DNA from 3 places in the Janthinobacterium sp. Mn2066 genome. Region 3 is predicted to be linked to each of the others. Evidence: predicted binding sites of a transcription regulator. Region 3 holds the regulator's gene; each other region holds the start of a gene.
What was found. Region 3 encodes HrcA, which represses chaperone genes, less so after heat shock. Its sites were predicted from a motif close to TTAGCACTCNNNNNNNNNGAGTGCTAA; they were not measured.
Positions count from the first base shown of each region.

Region 1: groES (co-chaperone GroES) is a predicted target of HrcA. The motif match lies at 3,104-3,130, and genes of this name have one in related genera.
Region 2: rpoH (RNA polymerase sigma factor RpoH) is a predicted target of HrcA. The motif match lies at 2,827-2,853, and genes of this name have one in related genera.

Region 1 is NZ_JBMOUF010000001.1:433,967-439,537, reverse strand. Features, by position in the region: gene ACL9RI_RS01865 (NAD(P)-dependent oxidoreductase) at 1-555, shown strand, start outside; gene ACL9RI_RS01860 (EVE domain-containing protein) at 552-1,016, opposite strand; RNA gene ssrS (6S RNA) at 1,107-1,284, opposite strand; gene ACL9RI_RS01850 (cell division protein ZapA) at 1,349-1,660, opposite strand; gene ACL9RI_RS01845 (DUF904 domain-containing protein) at 1,660-1,950, opposite strand; gene ACL9RI_RS01840 (hypothetical protein) at 2,098-2,859, opposite strand; gene groES (co-chaperone GroES) at 3,377-3,667, shown strand; gene groL (chaperonin GroEL) at 3,718-5,367, shown strand; gene ACL9RI_RS01825 (hypothetical protein) at 5,568-5,571, shown strand, end outside.
Region 2 is NZ_JBMOUF010000010.1:60,158-65,728, forward strand. Features, by position in the region: gene ftsY (signal recognition particle-docking protein FtsY) at 1-770, shown strand, start outside; gene ACL9RI_RS19655 (cell division ATP-binding protein FtsE) at 777-1,514, shown strand; gene ftsX (permease-like cell division protein FtsX) at 1,511-2,434, shown strand; gene rpoH (RNA polymerase sigma factor RpoH) at 3,021-3,911, shown strand; gene ACL9RI_RS19670 (hypothetical protein) at 4,002-4,268, opposite strand; gene ACL9RI_RS19675 (hypothetical protein) at 4,457-4,909, shown strand; gene ACL9RI_RS19680 (antibiotic biosynthesis monooxygenase family protein) at 4,922-5,269, opposite strand; gene ACL9RI_RS19685 (cytochrome P450) at 5,266-5,571, opposite strand, start outside.
Region 3 is NZ_JBMOUF010000003.1:135,014-140,584, reverse strand. Features, by position in the region: gene ACL9RI_RS06955 (ExbD/TolR family protein) at 1-128, opposite strand, end outside; gene ACL9RI_RS06950 (MotA/TolQ/ExbB proton channel family protein) at 128-811, opposite strand; gene dapB (4-hydroxy-tetrahydrodipicolinate reductase) at 823-1,632, opposite strand; gene ACL9RI_RS06940 (outer membrane protein assembly factor BamE) at 1,653-2,300, opposite strand; gene fur (ferric iron uptake transcriptional regulator) at 2,496-2,927, shown strand; gene hrcA (heat-inducible transcriptional repressor HrcA) at 2,979-3,989, opposite strand; gene ACL9RI_RS06925 (HAD family hydrolase) at 4,082-4,807, opposite strand; gene ACL9RI_RS06920 (hypothetical protein) at 5,073-5,571, shown strand, end outside.

The sequences.
Region 1 (5,571 bases), on a different contig from region 3:
GCGCAACAGCGTGGCGTCGACCTGCTGGAAGCGCCCGTATCGGGCTCGCGCGCACAAGCCGATGCCGGCCAGCTTGCCTATCTGGCCGCAGGCGATGCCGCAGTGCTGGAACGCAGCCAGCCACTGTTGCAAGTCATGGGTTCGAGCGTGCATCATATTGGCCAATGGGGCGATGGCGCGTTGGCCAAGCTGGCGACCAACGCCATGCTGGGCATCCAGGTGACGGCGCTGGCCGAAATTATCGGCCTGCTCTCGCGCAGCGGCATCGACGTTGCCCAGGTGATGGCGGCCATGGCCAGCACGTCCGTCTGGGCGCCAGTGGCGTCCTATTTATCCAATACTATGCTGACAGCCAACTTTGCCCCGCAGTTTCCCGTGCATCTGATCGAAAAAGACTTTGGCTATATCTTGCGAGAAGCAGGTTCTACCGAGCAAGCACCCACCATCGCCGCGGCGCATGCAGTGTTCCTGGCCGCCATCGCCAATGGCAGCGGGCAGGAAAACATGACCAGCGTGGCCAAGTTGTTCATGCAGCCGCAGCAGGCAGACAGCTAAACTTTCAATGTCTCCGTAATCACCTTCCATTGCGCCGGCGTCACCGGCGTGATGGACAGACGGCTGCCCTTCTTCAGTAGCAGCATATCTTCCAGCGCCGTCATCTGGCGCATCTCGGCCAGTGGCAGCAGCACCGTCTTTTTCACGCCCCGCACATCGACGCTGATCCAGCGCGGCTGTTCCTGCGTGGCTTTCGGGTCGAAATACTTGCCGCCCTCTTCAAACTGGCTGTGATCGGGGTAAGCCGTGCTGGCTACTTCGGCGATACCGGCCACACCGGGCTGCGGGCAGCTGGAGTGGTAGAACAGCACGCCATCGCCTAATTTCATGCCGTCGCGCATGAAGTTGCGGGCCTGGTAGTTGCGCACGCCAAACCACGGCAAGGTATGTTTGGGCGCCGCTATCAAATCATCGATGCTGACCTCGTCCGGTTCCGATTTCATCAACCAGTATTGTTTCATGCGTGCTCCCGTATCAAAGCAACAGACGTAAAAAAACGGCTGCGCATCCATGCTGCAACCGTTTTCAGTTGTATTTCAAGGTTATTTCAATTCGGCCCCGCCTGTGCCGCTGTGCCGGCATCCCGAACCAAACGGTTCAAGGTGGTCACGTTAGTTCAATTTCGGGTTCGTCGAACGAGCGACGCTCACTCCCATCAAACAAAATTCGCAACCGATGCGCATAAATGGTTCAAGGAATATATGGCAATCGCGAACACCGCAGGGTAGGACGAAGTTTACTCCTTTGATCGCGCATCGCAAAGACAATTCGTAGCAATTCGTACGCGGCTGGCTTAAAAAAGATTTTCCTGGGGCGTCAGCGCGGTATCGAGCACCGTATGCATGGCGGCGATCTTTTGCTTGACTTCCAGTATAGACAACTCCGACAACGGACCTTGCGGTGACTTGACGGACAGGAATTCAGCGGCCACGCCCAGGGCGGCCAGCACGGCGATGCGGTCATTGCCCTTGACCTTGCCCGCGTCGCGGATGGCCTTCATCTTGCTGTCGAGGTAAATCGCCGCTTCACGCAGCGCGCGCTCTTCGCCGTCGGCGCACAGCATGCTGTAGGCCTGGCCCATGATATTGACATCGACACGCGGCATTACGCTTCCTTCCCGTTCTCGGCAATATGGTTTTCCGCTTCCGAGGCGGCTTGCTCCAGGCCGGCCTGCACCAGTTCAGGGATTTTTTCCAGCAAGGCTTCCACCCGCTCCTGCGCCTCGCGCATGCGCTGCACATACATGGCGTTGTCAGCGGACAAGGCAATATTGTCCTTGCGCAGTTGCGCGTTTTCACGACGCAGCGCATGGGTCATTTCGGCCAGCAAGCCGATTTTGTCGGATAATTCGTTGAATTCGGAAATCATCCCGCCACTATAGGGCGGACGCTCCATGGGCGTCAATCGAATCACACCGCTGTCACACATATTTACATCAATACAGTGCTGTTGTCGTGAAAGAACGGTTTTCCAGACCCCGCAGCGGCAGCCCGGCAGCCACCACGGGTAAGCCACTGCTTACTTCTTATGGTTCACGCGGCATCACTTTTCATGTCCTGGCACGATGTCAAAAGTGTGCGTGCGATTCTCGCAGGAGCGGCGCTGCAAGGTTTGCGTACCACCCTTGCCATCCAATATCATCGTCAGGTCGCGGCAGGTGTGGTAACTCCCCGGCTTGGCGCCCGTGTTCGATGGCGCCAGGCTCACTTTCAGGGGCACGGGATTGCCCAGGCCCTGGTTGCTCCAGCTACTGGCCACACCTTCCTCATTGTCGCGCAAGACGGTTTCGGCCGCCTCGAGCAGCGCCTGTTTCTCCTTCTCGTTCAGCTTGGCCACCGTGATATCGGACAAAAACGGTGGATAAGCCACGGGCGCCGCATCCTTGCCCTGCACATCCCAGCGTCCGCTATCTTGCGAACAGGTACGGCGGCTCAGGTCCTGCGTCTTGCCAGCGGCCGTGACGATGAATTTCAGGTCGCGGCAGGCGTGCGCCTGCAGGCTATGTTCGGTCAAGCCGGAGTTGCCGAAGTTATACGTCACCGTCACCAGATGGGCCTTGTCGCTGCCGCCGCCGTTACTCCAAACATGGGCTTCTTGATCGTCATCGTCCTTGTTCAAGTCGTTGAATAAATCGTTGAGCAACATTTCCTTTTCCAGCGGCGTCAGGCTGGCGATCGTCAGCTCGTCGAGGATGGTCGCCGTTTGCGCACTGGCCGTGCCCATGCAGGCCAGGCCGATCACGGCGCCGCCCAGCAAGCGCGAGATTACGGGAGAAAAGATCGCTGTTGTTGGTTTCTTTTTCATAATAATTTTGATGTTTGATATGCAATCGCAATCATCTTAGCAAATTTAATAGCCAAAATACTGCAAGCCATCCGTACAGGAACGGGCCCCGGCCATCGCCCATGCTACAGTCGCGTTTGCTGCTGACGCCCGGGAAAGAGGCTTGCGTCAGCGCAAACCCCGTGCAAATGCAGGCTGCACGTAGCGTTTAAGCATATACCCATTCGGAATAAGCTCTTGAATAAGACCCCTACCGTCCCTATAATTGGCACTCGTTAGTAGAGAGTGCTAACAAACTCTTTCCTAGTAATCCTCAAGCAATGCTGGTGTTTGCTCAGCGAACGGCAAGCTACGCGACTGGTGGGCGACGCCATGACGCGAGACCGCAAGACGCCAGGCAACATCAATATGGCATGAGGCTTACTGAACGGTTGCAGCTGTTGTTTCAATGGCAGTCAACTGAAAGCAGGCCTGGCTTCGTGCCGGGCTGGTTTTACCACTAAGCAATACTTATCCATTGAACTTTAAGGAGTTTTGTATGAATCTGCGCCCATTGAACGATCGCGTTATCGTCAAACGCCTCGACCAGGAAACCAAGACTGCGTCCGGCCTCATCATCCCTGATGCAGCTGCTGAAAAACCGGATCAAGGCGAAGTCCTTGCCGTAGGCAATGGCAAGATTCTCGACGACGGCAAAGTCCGTCCTCTGGATGTCAAAGTAGGCGACCGCGTCCTGTTCGGCAAATACGCTGGCCAAACCGTCAAAGTTGACGGCGATGAGCTGCTGGTTATGCGCGAAGAAGACATCATGGCGATCGTCGTCAAGTAATTGTTTCCACGTTGTAGACATCTACATCCTGAAATTTCTGGAGAATTAACATGGCAGCTAAAGAAGTAGTTTTCGGCGACGCAGCGCGCGCCAAAATGGTTGAAGGCGTCAACATCCTCGCCAACGCAGTCAAAGTTACCCTGGGCCCTAAAGGCCGTAACGTGGTACTGGAGCGCTCGTTCGGCGCCCCTACCGTGACCAAGGATGGCGTGTCGGTTGCGAAAGAAGTCGAACTGAAAGACAAGCTCATGAACATGGGCGCGCAAATGGTCAAGGAAGTAGCTTCCCGCACCAGCGACAATGCCGGCGACGGCACCACCACCGCCACCGTGCTGGCACAAGCCATCGTGCGCGAAGGCATGAAGTTCGTTGCCGCCGGCATGAACCCGATGGACCTGAAACGCGGCATCGACAAGGCAGTTGCTGCCACCGTGGAAGAACTGGCGAAAATCGCCCGTCCTTGCACCACCACCAAAGAAATCGCCCAAGTCGGTTCGATTTCGGCCAACTCGGATGCATCGATCGGCGAGCGTATCGCTGAAGCGATGGAAAAAGTCGGCAAAGAAGGCGTGATCACCGTGGAAGACGGCAAATCGCTGAACGACGAACTCGATATCGTTGAAGGTATGCAATTCGACCGTGGCTACCTGTCGCCATACTTCATCAACAACCAAGAGAAACAAGTTGCCGTCCTGGACAGCCCATTCGTGCTGCTGTGCGACAAGAAAATCTCGAACATCCGTGACCTGCTGCCGGTACTGGAACAAGTCGCCAAAGCTGGCCGTCCACTGCTGATCATCGCAGAAGACATCGAAGGCGAAGCGCTGGCTACCCTGGTTGTGAACAACATCCGCGGCATCCTGAAAACCTGCGCAGTGAAAGCACCAGGCTTCGGCGACCGCCGCAAAGCCATGCTGGAAGACATCGCTGTCCTGACCGGCGGCCAGGTGATCGCTGAAGAAGTCGGCCTGACCCTGGAAAAAGTAACCCTGGCCGAACTGGGCCAGGCGAAACGCATCGAAGTGGGCAAGGAAAACACCATCGTCATCGATGGTGCCGGCGAAGCTGCCTCGATCGAAGCACGCGTGAAACAAGTACGCGTACAGATCGAAGAAGCGACCTCGGACTACGACCGTGAAAAACTGCAAGAGCGCGTCGCCAAACTGGCTGGCGGCGTTGCCGTGATCAAGGTTGGCGCAGCCACCGAAGTCGAAATGAAAGAGAAAAAAGCCCGCGTTGAAGATGCACTGCACGCTACCCGCGCTGCCGTGGAAGAAGGCATCGTGCCAGGCGGCGGCGTAGCCCTGCTGCGCGCACGCGCCAACATCTCGATCAAAGGCGACAACGCCGACCAGGACGCCGGTATCAAGATCGTCCTGCGCGCAATGGAAGAGCCACTGCGCATGATCGTGCAAAACGCCGGCGAAGAAGCTTCGGTGGTCGTGGCAGCTGTGTTGGCTGGCTCGGGCAACTACGGCTACAACGCAGCCAACGGCACCTATGGCGACATGGTGGAAATGGGCGTGCTGGACCCAGCCAAAGTAACCCGTTCGGCGCTGCAAAACGCTGCTTCGATCGCTTCGCTGATGCTGACGACCGACTGCATGGTCTGCGAAATCGCTGACGACAAGGCAGCTGGCGGCATGGGCGGCGGCATGGGTGGCATGGGCGGCATGGGTGGCATGGACGGCATGATGTAATGTCCTGCAGCCCTGCGCGCAGGCGACGGCGCGCAGGGCTGCCTACGCCGGCACAGCGCCAGCGGGCCAAAAACTGCTGGCGCGACATCGGCGGCCCCACAGCCACCTTCTTCGGAAGGTGGCTTTTTTTTCGTCTTTTTTTGCCCGTTGGTACTTTTTGCTTTAGCATGGCCGCCATCATCCACCTCATGCAAACCGCCATGC
Region 2 (5,571 bases), on a different contig from region 3:
CCGACGCCGGCATCGACGCCACCGACTATCTGCTCACGGCCTTGAAGAAAAAGGTCAAGGAAGACAAGCTGCTCGATGCAGCCCAGGTCAAGGCCGCCTTGAAGGCGCTGCTGATCGAACTGTTGATCCCGCTGGAAAAGCGCTTCGAGCTGGGTCGCCACAAACCCTTGGTGATGATGATTTCCGGCGTCAACGGCGCCGGCAAGACCACCACCATCGGCAAGCTGGCCAAGCATATGCAGTCGAATAACCAATCCGTCTTGCTGGCTGCGGGCGACACCTTCCGCGCCGCTGCCCGCGAGCAATTGATGGTCTGGGGCGAGCGCAATAACGTCACCGTGATCTCGCAGGAATCGGGCGATCCGGCCGCCGTCGCCTACGACTCGGTGCAATCGGCGAAAGCGCGCGGCATCGACGTGGTGATGGTCGACACGGCCGGCCGCCTGCCGACCCAGTTGCACCTGATGGAAGAATTGAAGAAAATCAAGCGCGTGATCGGCAAGGGCATGGATGGCGCACCGCACGAAACCCTGCTTGTCATCGACGGCAACACAGGCCAGAATGCGTTGACGCAAGTGAAGGCCTTCGATGATGCATTGCAGTTGAGCGGCCTGGTGATCACCAAGCTGGACGGTACCGCCAAGGGCGGCGTGCTGGCGGCGATTGCCCGCGTGCGTCCCGTGCCCGTGTATTTCATCGGCATCGGTGAAAAAATTGAAGACTTGCAGCCCTTCGTGGCTGCCGAATTTGTCGAAGCGCTGCTCGGATAAGCCTACATGATTGAATTTCAGCACGTCTCAAAGCAATATTCCCCCGACGCAGTGGCGCTCAGCGACATTTCGCTGAGCATTGCCAAAGGCGAGCTGGTATTTTTAGCGGGGCCTTCGGGCGCCGGCAAGTCCACCCTGCTGAAAATGATCGCCGCCATGGAACGCCCTACCTCGGGCAAGCTGATCGTCAACGGCCAGGATATCGGCAAGCTCAAGCCGGCTGGCGTACCTTTCCTGCGCCGTAACCTGGGCCTGATCTTCCAGCAACAAAAACTGCTGAACGACCGCTCCATCCTGGCCAACGTCATGTTGCCGCTGCTGGTGGTCGGCGCGCACAAGGTCGCTGCAGAGCAACGCGCCCGCGCCGCGCTCGACAAGGTCGGCCTGCTGGACCGCGCCCTGGCGCGCCCGCTGTCGCTGTCCGGCGGCGAACAGCAGCGCGTCTCGATCGCGCGCGCCATCGTCAACCGGCCACAAATCATCCTGGCCGACGAACCGACCGCCAACCTGGACCGCGCCGCCGCCGACAAGGTGCTCGACGCCCTGAAAGCCTTTCATTCGGTGGGGGTAACTTGCCTCATTTCCAGCCACGATGAACAGATGCTGGACGCCGCCGCGCGCGTGATCCACCTGAAAAACGGTCAATTGATTTCCATCGAAAAAGCCACGCAAGCCCCCGTGTTCGCGCCGCCCGATCCCAACTTTGCCCCCGGTTTCGGCAACGTGGAAGGAGAATCGCCATGAGAGGCTGGTTCCGTCAACACCGCTTTGCGCTGGGCTCGGCGCTGATTCATTTGCGCAAGTCGCCGGGCGGCTTTTTGCTGAACGTGTTCGTGGTGGCCATCGCCCTGTCGCTGCCGTTCGCCGGCTTGACCATGCTCGACAATGTACGCCCGATGTCGGAACAGATGTCGGTCGATCCGGAAATGAGCGTGTTCCTGAAAATCGATACGCCACGTGAACAGGCCAAGGGCCTGGCGGGCGAGATCCGCAAGATCGTGCAGGGTAACAAGAAAGCCAAGATCGTCTTCATCCCCCGCGAAGATGCGCTGGACTCGCTGAAAAGCAAGAACGGCCTGGCCGATGTCTTGAATACCCTGGGCGACAATCCCTTGCCTGACAGCTATGTGCTGAAGCTGGACGCTTTTAACAGCGCCACTGAAGCGCAAGACGTCGATGCGGTAGCGGAACAATTGCGCCAGTTGCCCGGTGTGGAATCGGTGCAAGTCGATTCGGCCTGGGTCAAGCGCCTTGCCGCCCTGCTGGGCGTGCTGCGCCTGGTGCTGCTGTTGCTGGCCATTACCCTGGGTGCGGCCGTGATTGCCGTGGTGTTCAATACCATTCGCCTGCAAGTGATGACGCAGCGCGATGAAATCAGCGTCTCCAAGCTGATTGGCGCCACCGACACGTTCATCCACCGGCCGTTTTATTACACGGGCGCCCTGCTGGGCTTGTGCGCAGGCGTGCTGGCGCTGGGCGCCGTGGCACTGGCCTTGCGGCCATTGAATACGGCGATTGCCGAGTTTGCCCGCCTGTATGCGTCGGAATTCCAGCTGGTGCCGCTGGCGCCGCTGCCGATGGCGGCCTTGCTGGCAATGAGCGCCGGCCTGGGCCTGATTGGCGCCTTCCTGTGCGTGCAGCGCCACCTGGCGCGCGTCAATTAAGAACGCCTATCAAAACCTTCTGCGCGTCGAGATTTGCGGCCTGCGATGCTCACTACCTCGGCGGCCCCGTGCAAGCACGGCTCCGCTTCTCAGCCACAACTCTCATCCGCTCGCTACGGTTTTGTTAGGCATTGTAAATCTGTTGTACAGGGCGGCACTACCGGCGCCGCCCTTCTCTCTCCATACTCCCCATCCATTGCCATAAATTCACTTGATATTTAGCAAGTATTCTTAAGGTTCGCTTCAGGCAAGTCCCGTAGACTGGCTTCATCAAAAAGTGTCTGGCATATGCAACAACGGCCCAGGCTGGGGCTTGCAGGGGCCATGTGGTCTCATTATCAAGTATCACAGGGCCATAGTATTTAGGCTATCAGGGTGATTAGAGGAGCCGATTGGCACTCATCACCAGAGAGTGCTAATATATGGCATACCGTTAGCAGAACAGTCATGCCACCAAGATCAGATGGTGGCGCCATCTGCCAAGAACAAGAGCATCACGATCAGATACAGCAACTGACAGAACACACAATGGCGCCATGTACAACACATGGCCACAGGGAACGAAGCAAGACTACGAGGAGTAAACATGACGACGATGTCCGCACTGGTTCCGAGCAAGAGTAATGCACTGGGCCTCGGTTTTACCGGCAATCTGGGCAATATCGATGCCTATATTTCGGCCGTGAACCGTCTGCCCATGTTGACCCACGAAGAAGAAATCTCGCTGGCCACGCGCCTGCGCGAAAAAAATGATCTGGGTGCCGCCCAGGAGCTGGTGCTGTCGCATCTGCGCCTGGTGGTGTCGATTGCCCGCGGCTACCTCGGTTATGGCTTGCCGCACGCCGACCTGATTCAGGAAGGCAATATTGGTTTGATGAAAGCCGTCAAGCGTTTCGACCCGAACCAGGGCGTGCGCCTGGTGTCGTACGCCATGCACTGGGTGAAAGCCGAGATGCATGAGTACATCCTGAAAAACTGGCGCCTGGTCAAAGTGGCGACGACGAAAGCCCAGCGCAAGCTGTTCTTCAATCTGCGCAGCCACAAGACGGGCCTGGACGCGATGACGCCGAAACAGATCGATGCGCTGGCCAAGCTGCTCGATGTGAAACGCGAAGAAGTGATCGAGATGGAAACCCGCCTGAGCGGCCGCGACATCGCGCTGGAATCGCCGAGCGACGATGAAGATGACAAGTTTTCGCCGATCGCCTACCTGTCGTCGGAGCAAAGCGAACCGACCAAGGTACTGGAAGCGGAACAAGTAACGCGTTTGCAATCGGAAGGCCTGGAAACAGCGCTGGGCAAGCTCGATGACCGTTCGCGCCGCATCATCGAAGCGCGCTGGCTGGCCAACGACGACGGTTCGGGCGCCACCTTGCATACGCTGGCGGAAGAGTTCGGCGTATCGGCCGAACGCATCCGCCAGATCGAAGTGGCGGCATTGAAAAAAATGAAGGGCGCGCTGGCCGCGTATATGTAACAACGCAGCAAAGCCGCAGTAAAAAAGGCGCCGCAAGGCGCCTTTTCCATTGTTCTTCGATATTTAGCAACAGGCCAATATTTCTTGCAGCTATGCTGCAGCGAGGCCCTTGGTCAACACCTCAGCGACGGCTTGATTCAAGTCCACGCCGCGCTCCTTGGCCAGGTTTTGCAATTGCAACACCAGCTCGCTGTTGAGCTTGACAGCGAATGGCACCAGGCCCAGGGCCTGGTCGCGCTTGCGCTGCTCGCGGCGGTCGACGACCGCCGCTTCCTTGCCGAAGGCGCCAGCGCCGGGAACATGCATCTTTCCCATCAATTTCTTGGCATCGCTTTTGGCCAGGTCGGTTTTTTTCATGGTTGTTTCCTGATTTTCAAAACAGCCATTCTACGCAGTAATCATGGCGCCGCGTAGCCGGCGCCGCAATTCATCGGCATGGCGCCAGGAGAGCGCCTGAAAAATAACATTTTGTTATTATCATTTTAATCTTATGCGTGCAGGGCACGCCAAGGACGCCTTAGCGATCAGTACCTGAAAGGAAAAACATGTCTTATCTGAGCCACACCTATCGTCGCCTGGTCTTGCCTCTATTCATCGCCTGCCTGGCCGTGCTGGCCGGCTGCGGTGCCCCCAGCAGCGCCAGCGATGCCGAAAACACCCCGCGCATGGTGACGCAAGTACTGACACCGGGCCAGCAAGTGACCATCACGGCCACCGATACCCTGAAACTGGAGCGCGTCAACGACAGCCGCTGCCGCAAGGGCGCCGTCTGCGTCTGGAAGGGCTATGTCAGCTACAGTTTTAGCCTGATCGGCAAGACGGCCACTACCGACATCACCCTGTCCGACTCGATGCCCGGCGGCGCCAGTTCCGTCACCGTCAATCACCTGACCTTTACCCTGCTCGACGTCGATCCGGACACCCCGCCCGCCATGAATGCGGCCGAGCCTGTCTATCGGGTAAAGGTCAGGATTACGCAGAACGCCGTACCACGCTAAACACGCTAAGCGCTAAGCCTGGTGGCGCTGGCGGCTGTCCGGCGGAGCCTGCTGCCGGTCCTGCATGCCGTAATCGCGCACCACGCTGGCGATGCGCAGCCGGTAATCGTCAAACACACCCTGCCGTCCCGCGCTCTGCGCCGCGCGATGTGCTTCCAGCTGCCGCCATTGGACCAGCGCCGCCTCATCGCGAAAGAACGATAGCGACAATAATTTGCCCGGCTCGCTCAGGCTGCTGAAGCGCTCGATGGAAATAAAACCATCGACTTCATCGAGCAAGGGGCGCAAGGATGCGGCCAGGTCCAGATAATGCCCGCGCCCATCGGCACTGGGCCAGACTTCGGATATCACGGCAATCATGCTGCTGCTCCTTCCATGAATACGGGTATGCGGGCATTCAACGATGGCTGGTAGCGCCAGGCCAGCGGCATGCCGGCGAGGACATCGGCCCAGGCCTGCAGACACGCCGCCGCCATCGTCTGCGCCAGTTGCTGGCCCGGACAGGCATGTCGTCCATGGCCATACGCGAGGATGGGCGAAACGGGACGCTGCAGCATGAAGTGGCCCGGCTCTGCATGCACGCTGGCATCGTGGCCGGCGCTGGCCAGCAGCACCAATATCATCTGTCCTTGCGGCAAGGCTGCCCCGCCGATTTCCAGTGC
Region 3 (5,571 bases):
GTGAACACGGGCGCGGCCAGGATAAAAATCACCAGCAAGACCAGCATCACATCGACCATGGGCGTGACATTGATGTCAACCATCGCGGGGTTCTGGTATCGCCCCTGCTGGAAAGCGCCGAACGCCATCATGCCTCCTTGTGCTGCATGTGCACGAGCGCATATGCATGCAGATCATGCGCAAAGGCATCGAGTTCGGCCAGGGTCAGGCGGTTGATCCGGTTCAGGCCGTTATAGGCCAGCACGGCAGGGATGGCCACCAGCAAGCCGGCCGCCGTCATGATCAAGGCTTCGCCGACCGGGCCCGCCAATTGCTCCACCCGCAAGGCGCCCCCCTGCGACACGGTCGCCAGCGCATGATAAATGCCCCAGACCGTCCCCAGCAAACCGACAAACGGCGCCGTGGCGCCGATCGACGCCAGGGGGGTCAAGCCCCATTCCAGGCGCACGGTGGCATGCTGTATGGCATCGCGCAACAAGCGCGTCAATTGATCGGCAAGCGGCAAGCTGGCGTCCAGCGATGCCTTGCCTTGCCGGGCCTGGGCCTGGACTTGCGCCAAGGGCAGATAAATGCGCTCGGTATCGCCCAGCGCCAGCACGGCCAGGCCATCGTCCAGCCTGGGCGCTGCCCAAAAATAAGGCAGATGGCGGGCGCCGCGCCGTATATGCCAGGCGGAGACACCCTTGCTCAGCATCAGATACCAGCTCAGCAGGGACATGGCCAGCAGGACATACGCCACACAGTGACTGGCGGCGTCACCCTGGTTCCAGTATTGCGCCAGGCTCAAGTGATTCACTGTGCCTGGCGCCATGATCGCTAGTCCTAGTTTTTCAGCGCCAGCACATCTTGCATGTCGAACAGGCCGGTCGGCTTGTCGGCCAGGAAACGCGCGGCGCGCAGGGCGCCGTGCGCGTAGGTAACGCGGCTGCTCGATTTATGGCTGATCTCGATGCGTTCGCCAATGCCGGCAAACAGCACCGTATGGTCGCCCACGATATCGCCGCCACGGATGGTGGCAAAGCCGATCGTCGATGGATCGCGCTCGCCCGTCACGCCTTCACGGCCATAGACGGCGCATTCCTTCAGGTCGCGGCCCAGCGCGCCAGCCACCACTTCGCCCATTTGCAGGGCAGTGCCCGACGGTGCATCGACCTTGTGACGGTGATGGGCTTCGACGATTTCAATGTCGTAGCCTTCAGACAAGCTTTTCGCGGCCAGTTCCAGCAGTTTCAAGGTGACGTTAACACCCACGCTCATGTTCGGCGCGAACATGATGGCGGTTTTTTCGGCGGCGGCGGCAATCGCTGCCTTGCCTGCCGCATCGAAACCGGTGGTGCCGATGATCATCTTGATACCATGTTCGGCGCAGTAGGCCAGATGCTGCAACGTGCCTTCCGGGCGCGTGAAATCGATCAGGTAATCGGCGTTGGCCAGGCCCTTGGCCAGATCCGATTCGATCAGCACGCCAGCAGGTTTGCCCAGGAAGGCAGCGGCGTCCTGGCCTACGGCTGGCGAGGCGGCGATATCGAGCGCGCCGGCCAGCACGGCGTCGGGCGCATTGCCCACCGCTTCGATCAGGATATGGCCCATGCGGCCACTGGCGCCGGCGATTGCAATTTTCAATTGAGTCATGTTGTTTCTCTTGCTGCTACTTATTTGGTGGGCTCAGCGGCCGGCGTCGCCGCAGGTGCAGGGGCTGCTTCCGGCGCCGGTGCAGGGGCCGGCACTGCATCAGGCTTGCTCACTGGAATACCAGGTGCGGCATCGGCTGGCACCGGCACGGCGCTAGGCGCCACGGGCGACGGCGCGACGGCGGCCGGCGCATCGGCCTTGGCGACCTTGGCGAACGGCGATGGGCCAGCGATACGGTCGATGTATTCTTTCTCGGTCGGCAAATTGCCGCCTTCGAAGCGCGCTACCTTGCCATCCTTGTCAAAGTACACGACCACGCGGCTGCTGGTGGTTTCGCCATTGCCCTTGGCCAGGCGGAAAGGGTAATCCCAGCGGTCGGCATGGAAGATATCGGTCAGCAGCGAAGTGCCGAGGATGAAGCGGACCTGGTCGCGCGTCATGCCGACCTTCAGCTGCGCCAGCATTTCTTCAGAAACAAAGTTGCCTTGCTGAATCACTGGGCGGTAGGGCGAGAAAAACCACATGAATTTCTGCAGCGGCGTAATGGTGGTTGTTTGCGCGCCACTATCAGGCACGACTTCCTTGCCTTCCTTGAGGGTAACAGCAGGCTTTTCGCCCAGAATGCCACGGCTGGCACAGCCAGACATTGTCAATGCAACACAGACCATGCCTGCCACGACTGGTGCTCGAAATGAAATACGGTGCCAGGGAGATGGCAATACAGCCGGTGTTACGCGCATAAATGACCTCAATTTGATGAACAAAACGCCAGGAGTGACCGGCCCGCCAAAAAATGCATATTTTGGCACTCCCCGCTAAAACGCTATATGATAAAGCACCTGACCCACATACGAGCAACAAACATGAGTAACAATCCTAGTGATCTCAAGGCAAGCGGCCTGAAAGCGACCCTGCCAAGGCTGAAGATACTCGATATCTTCCAGAGTAGCCCGGTACGCCACCTGACAGCAGAAGACGTCTACAAGATTCTGCTGGCCGACAATATGGATGTCGGTTTGGCAACTGTCTACCGTGTCCTGACCCAGTTCGAACAGGCTGGCTTGCTTAACCGCAACCATTTTGAAACCGGCAAGGCGATTTTCGAGCTCAACGAAGGTTCCCACCACGACCACCTGGTCTGTCTGGACTGTGGCCGCGTGGAAGAATTCTTCGACGAAGAAATCGAAATCCGCCAGCAAAAAGTCGCCGAAGAGCGCGGCTTTAAAATCGCCGAACATGCTTTGGCCATTTACGGCAACTGCATCAAGACGGCTTGCCCCCATAAAGCAGCCTGACGCATGCCGGCCGTTCCCGCAAGGGCGCGGCCGGCGCAGTACTGATCTCGCTCAATGATGGCTAAGCGCGTTGGATAACAGCTTGGCCGTGATATCGACAATCGGAATCACCCGTTCATACGCCATGCGCGTCGGGCCGATCACGCCCAGGGTGCCCACGATCTTGCCGTTGACTTCATACGGCGCCGTCACCACGCTCATTTCATCCATCGGCACCAGGTTCGATTCGCCGCCGATAAAAATCTGCACGCCCGTCGCCTTGCTCGATACGTCCAGCAACTGCATCAAGCCCGTCTTTTGCTCGAACATATCGAACATCTGGCGCAGCGAATGCATGTTCGATGACAGATCGCTCACGCTGAGCAAGTTGCGCTCGCCCGAGATCACCATGTCATCGCTATGGTCGGCCATCACTTCACTGCCCGCCTCGACGGCCGCCTGCATCAGGCAGCCCATGTCGTCGCGCAACTGGCGCAACTCGCTTTGCAGGCGCACGCGCACCATGTCGAACGACAGGCCGCCATAATTCTGGTTGATATAGTTGGCCGATTGCACCAGTTGCGCCGGCGTATAGTCCGCCTCCGTCAACAGCAGGCGGTTTTGCACGTCGCCGCCCGGCCCGACGATGACGAGCAGGATGCGTTTTTCGGACAAGCGCAAAAATTCTATCTGCTGGAACACCGATTCACGGCGCGGGCTGAGCACCACGCCGGCAAATTGCGACAGCGACGACAACATCTGCGCCGCATTGGCGATGGTTTTTTGCGGCGTCTGCAATTGCAGGCGCGACTCCACCAGATGTTCGTCCAGGTGCTTGACGGTCAGCAAAGTGTCGACAAAGATGCGATAGCCGCGCGGCGTGGGAATGCGGCCGGCCGAGGTATGCGGGCTGGACACATAGCCGAGCTCTTCCAGATCCGCCATGATATTGCGGATGGTCGCCGGCGACAGATCCAGGCCGGAAATCTTCGACAAGGCGCGCGAACCGACCGGCAGGCCGTCGGCGATGTATCGCTCGACCAGGGCTTTCAGCAGTGTTTGGGCACGGTTATCGAGTTGCATGATGTTGTTTATTTAAACAATGTTCTGGTACGCAAGGGCAGCTTGATGCGCCCTGAAGTAGCTATTATGCACGTTCGCCCGGCCTGCGGTCATCAATCTTCCAATTGCCCCTGTAGCCAGAACAGCAATTCGTCAAAGTTGGCGCAAATCGCGTCGGGCTGCACCCCGGCGGCCAGATGGGCGTCGCTACCGCGGCGATTCATCCAGACGGCGCGCATGCCGGCATTCTGGGCACCCGTGACATCGAAATACAGATCGTCCCCCACATACACGGCCTCGTGCGGCGCCACACCCAGCGCTTCACAGCCCGCCAGGAAGATCGTGGCGTCGGGCTTGGGCACGCCAAAGTCGGCGGCGGCGATCGATATCCTGAAATGCTGCGCCAGGCCGATAATATCAAGATCGGCATTGCCGTTCGAGATGGAACCGACCAGCAAACGCTGCTGCAGCCAGGCCAGGCCAGGCAACACGTCGTCATAGGGCGTGACCTGGTTGCGGGCAGCCATGAAATGCCGGAGCGCCGCCTCGATCAAGGCCGGATCTTCACCGGCCGCCGCGAAGGCCGAGCGCAAGCCGGCGCGCCGCACCTCGATCAGATTGCCATGCAGCTGCGGCTGCGCCTCCAGCAAGACCAGCCGCTGCTGGCGCATGGCCTCGATGGAAAATTGCTGCGCCACCTTGGGCGCGTGGGCAGTCAGCCAATCGTGTAGCACGACTTCCGCCGCCGCGATCACGGGCGCGATGGGCCACAGCGTATCATCGAGGTCGAACAGGATGGCCTTCGGCGGTACGACAGTTTTTTTATTAGCAACGGACATCAGATATCGAATCATTCACAAAAAGTGCCGCACGCAATCGCACGGCTTATGGTTATTGTCGCATTGATCGGGGCTGACGGCATGCTTGCGTGCTTGACAAATGGGGGTGAAATCGGCAGCCACACACGCTTTGACGCGAAAAATTGTTACAGGGAGATACAAGGCGAGATCAATCGGCTTGCCAGATAGACTAAAATAGGCGCCATTCCAATACGGCGCCAGCGTCCGTGTTGCGCTACCCTACTTAATTCGTTTTGGAGAATGTATGAAAAATTTGTACCTGCGCTCGATGCTGGCGGCGGCTTGCGCCGTCACTCTGGCAGCCTGTGGCGGCGGCGGCGGCAATCTGTATCTGACCGGCAGCGTCACCGGCCTGGCAAAAGATGGACTGATTCTCCAGAATGGCAGCGAATCGCTGCCGATTACCTCGGGTTCCACCACTTTCACCTTTAACACCCTGCTCAATACCGACGACAGCTATAACATCACCATCAAGCAGCAGCCTACGGGCGCCGTTTGCACGGTCATCGATGGCAGCGGCAAGGCATCGGCGTATAGCGTCGGCCTGGCCAGCATCAGTTGCCTCACCAACCAATATACCCTGGGCGGCACCATCACCGGCCTGACCGCCGATGGCCTGGTGCTGGTCAACGGCTCCGGCAAGAGCAGCCCGCTGGCCGGCAGCACCACCTTTGTCTTTGGCAGCACCGTCGGCGATGGTTCCCCGTACAACGTGAACGTGCTGACCAATCCACCGGGACTGA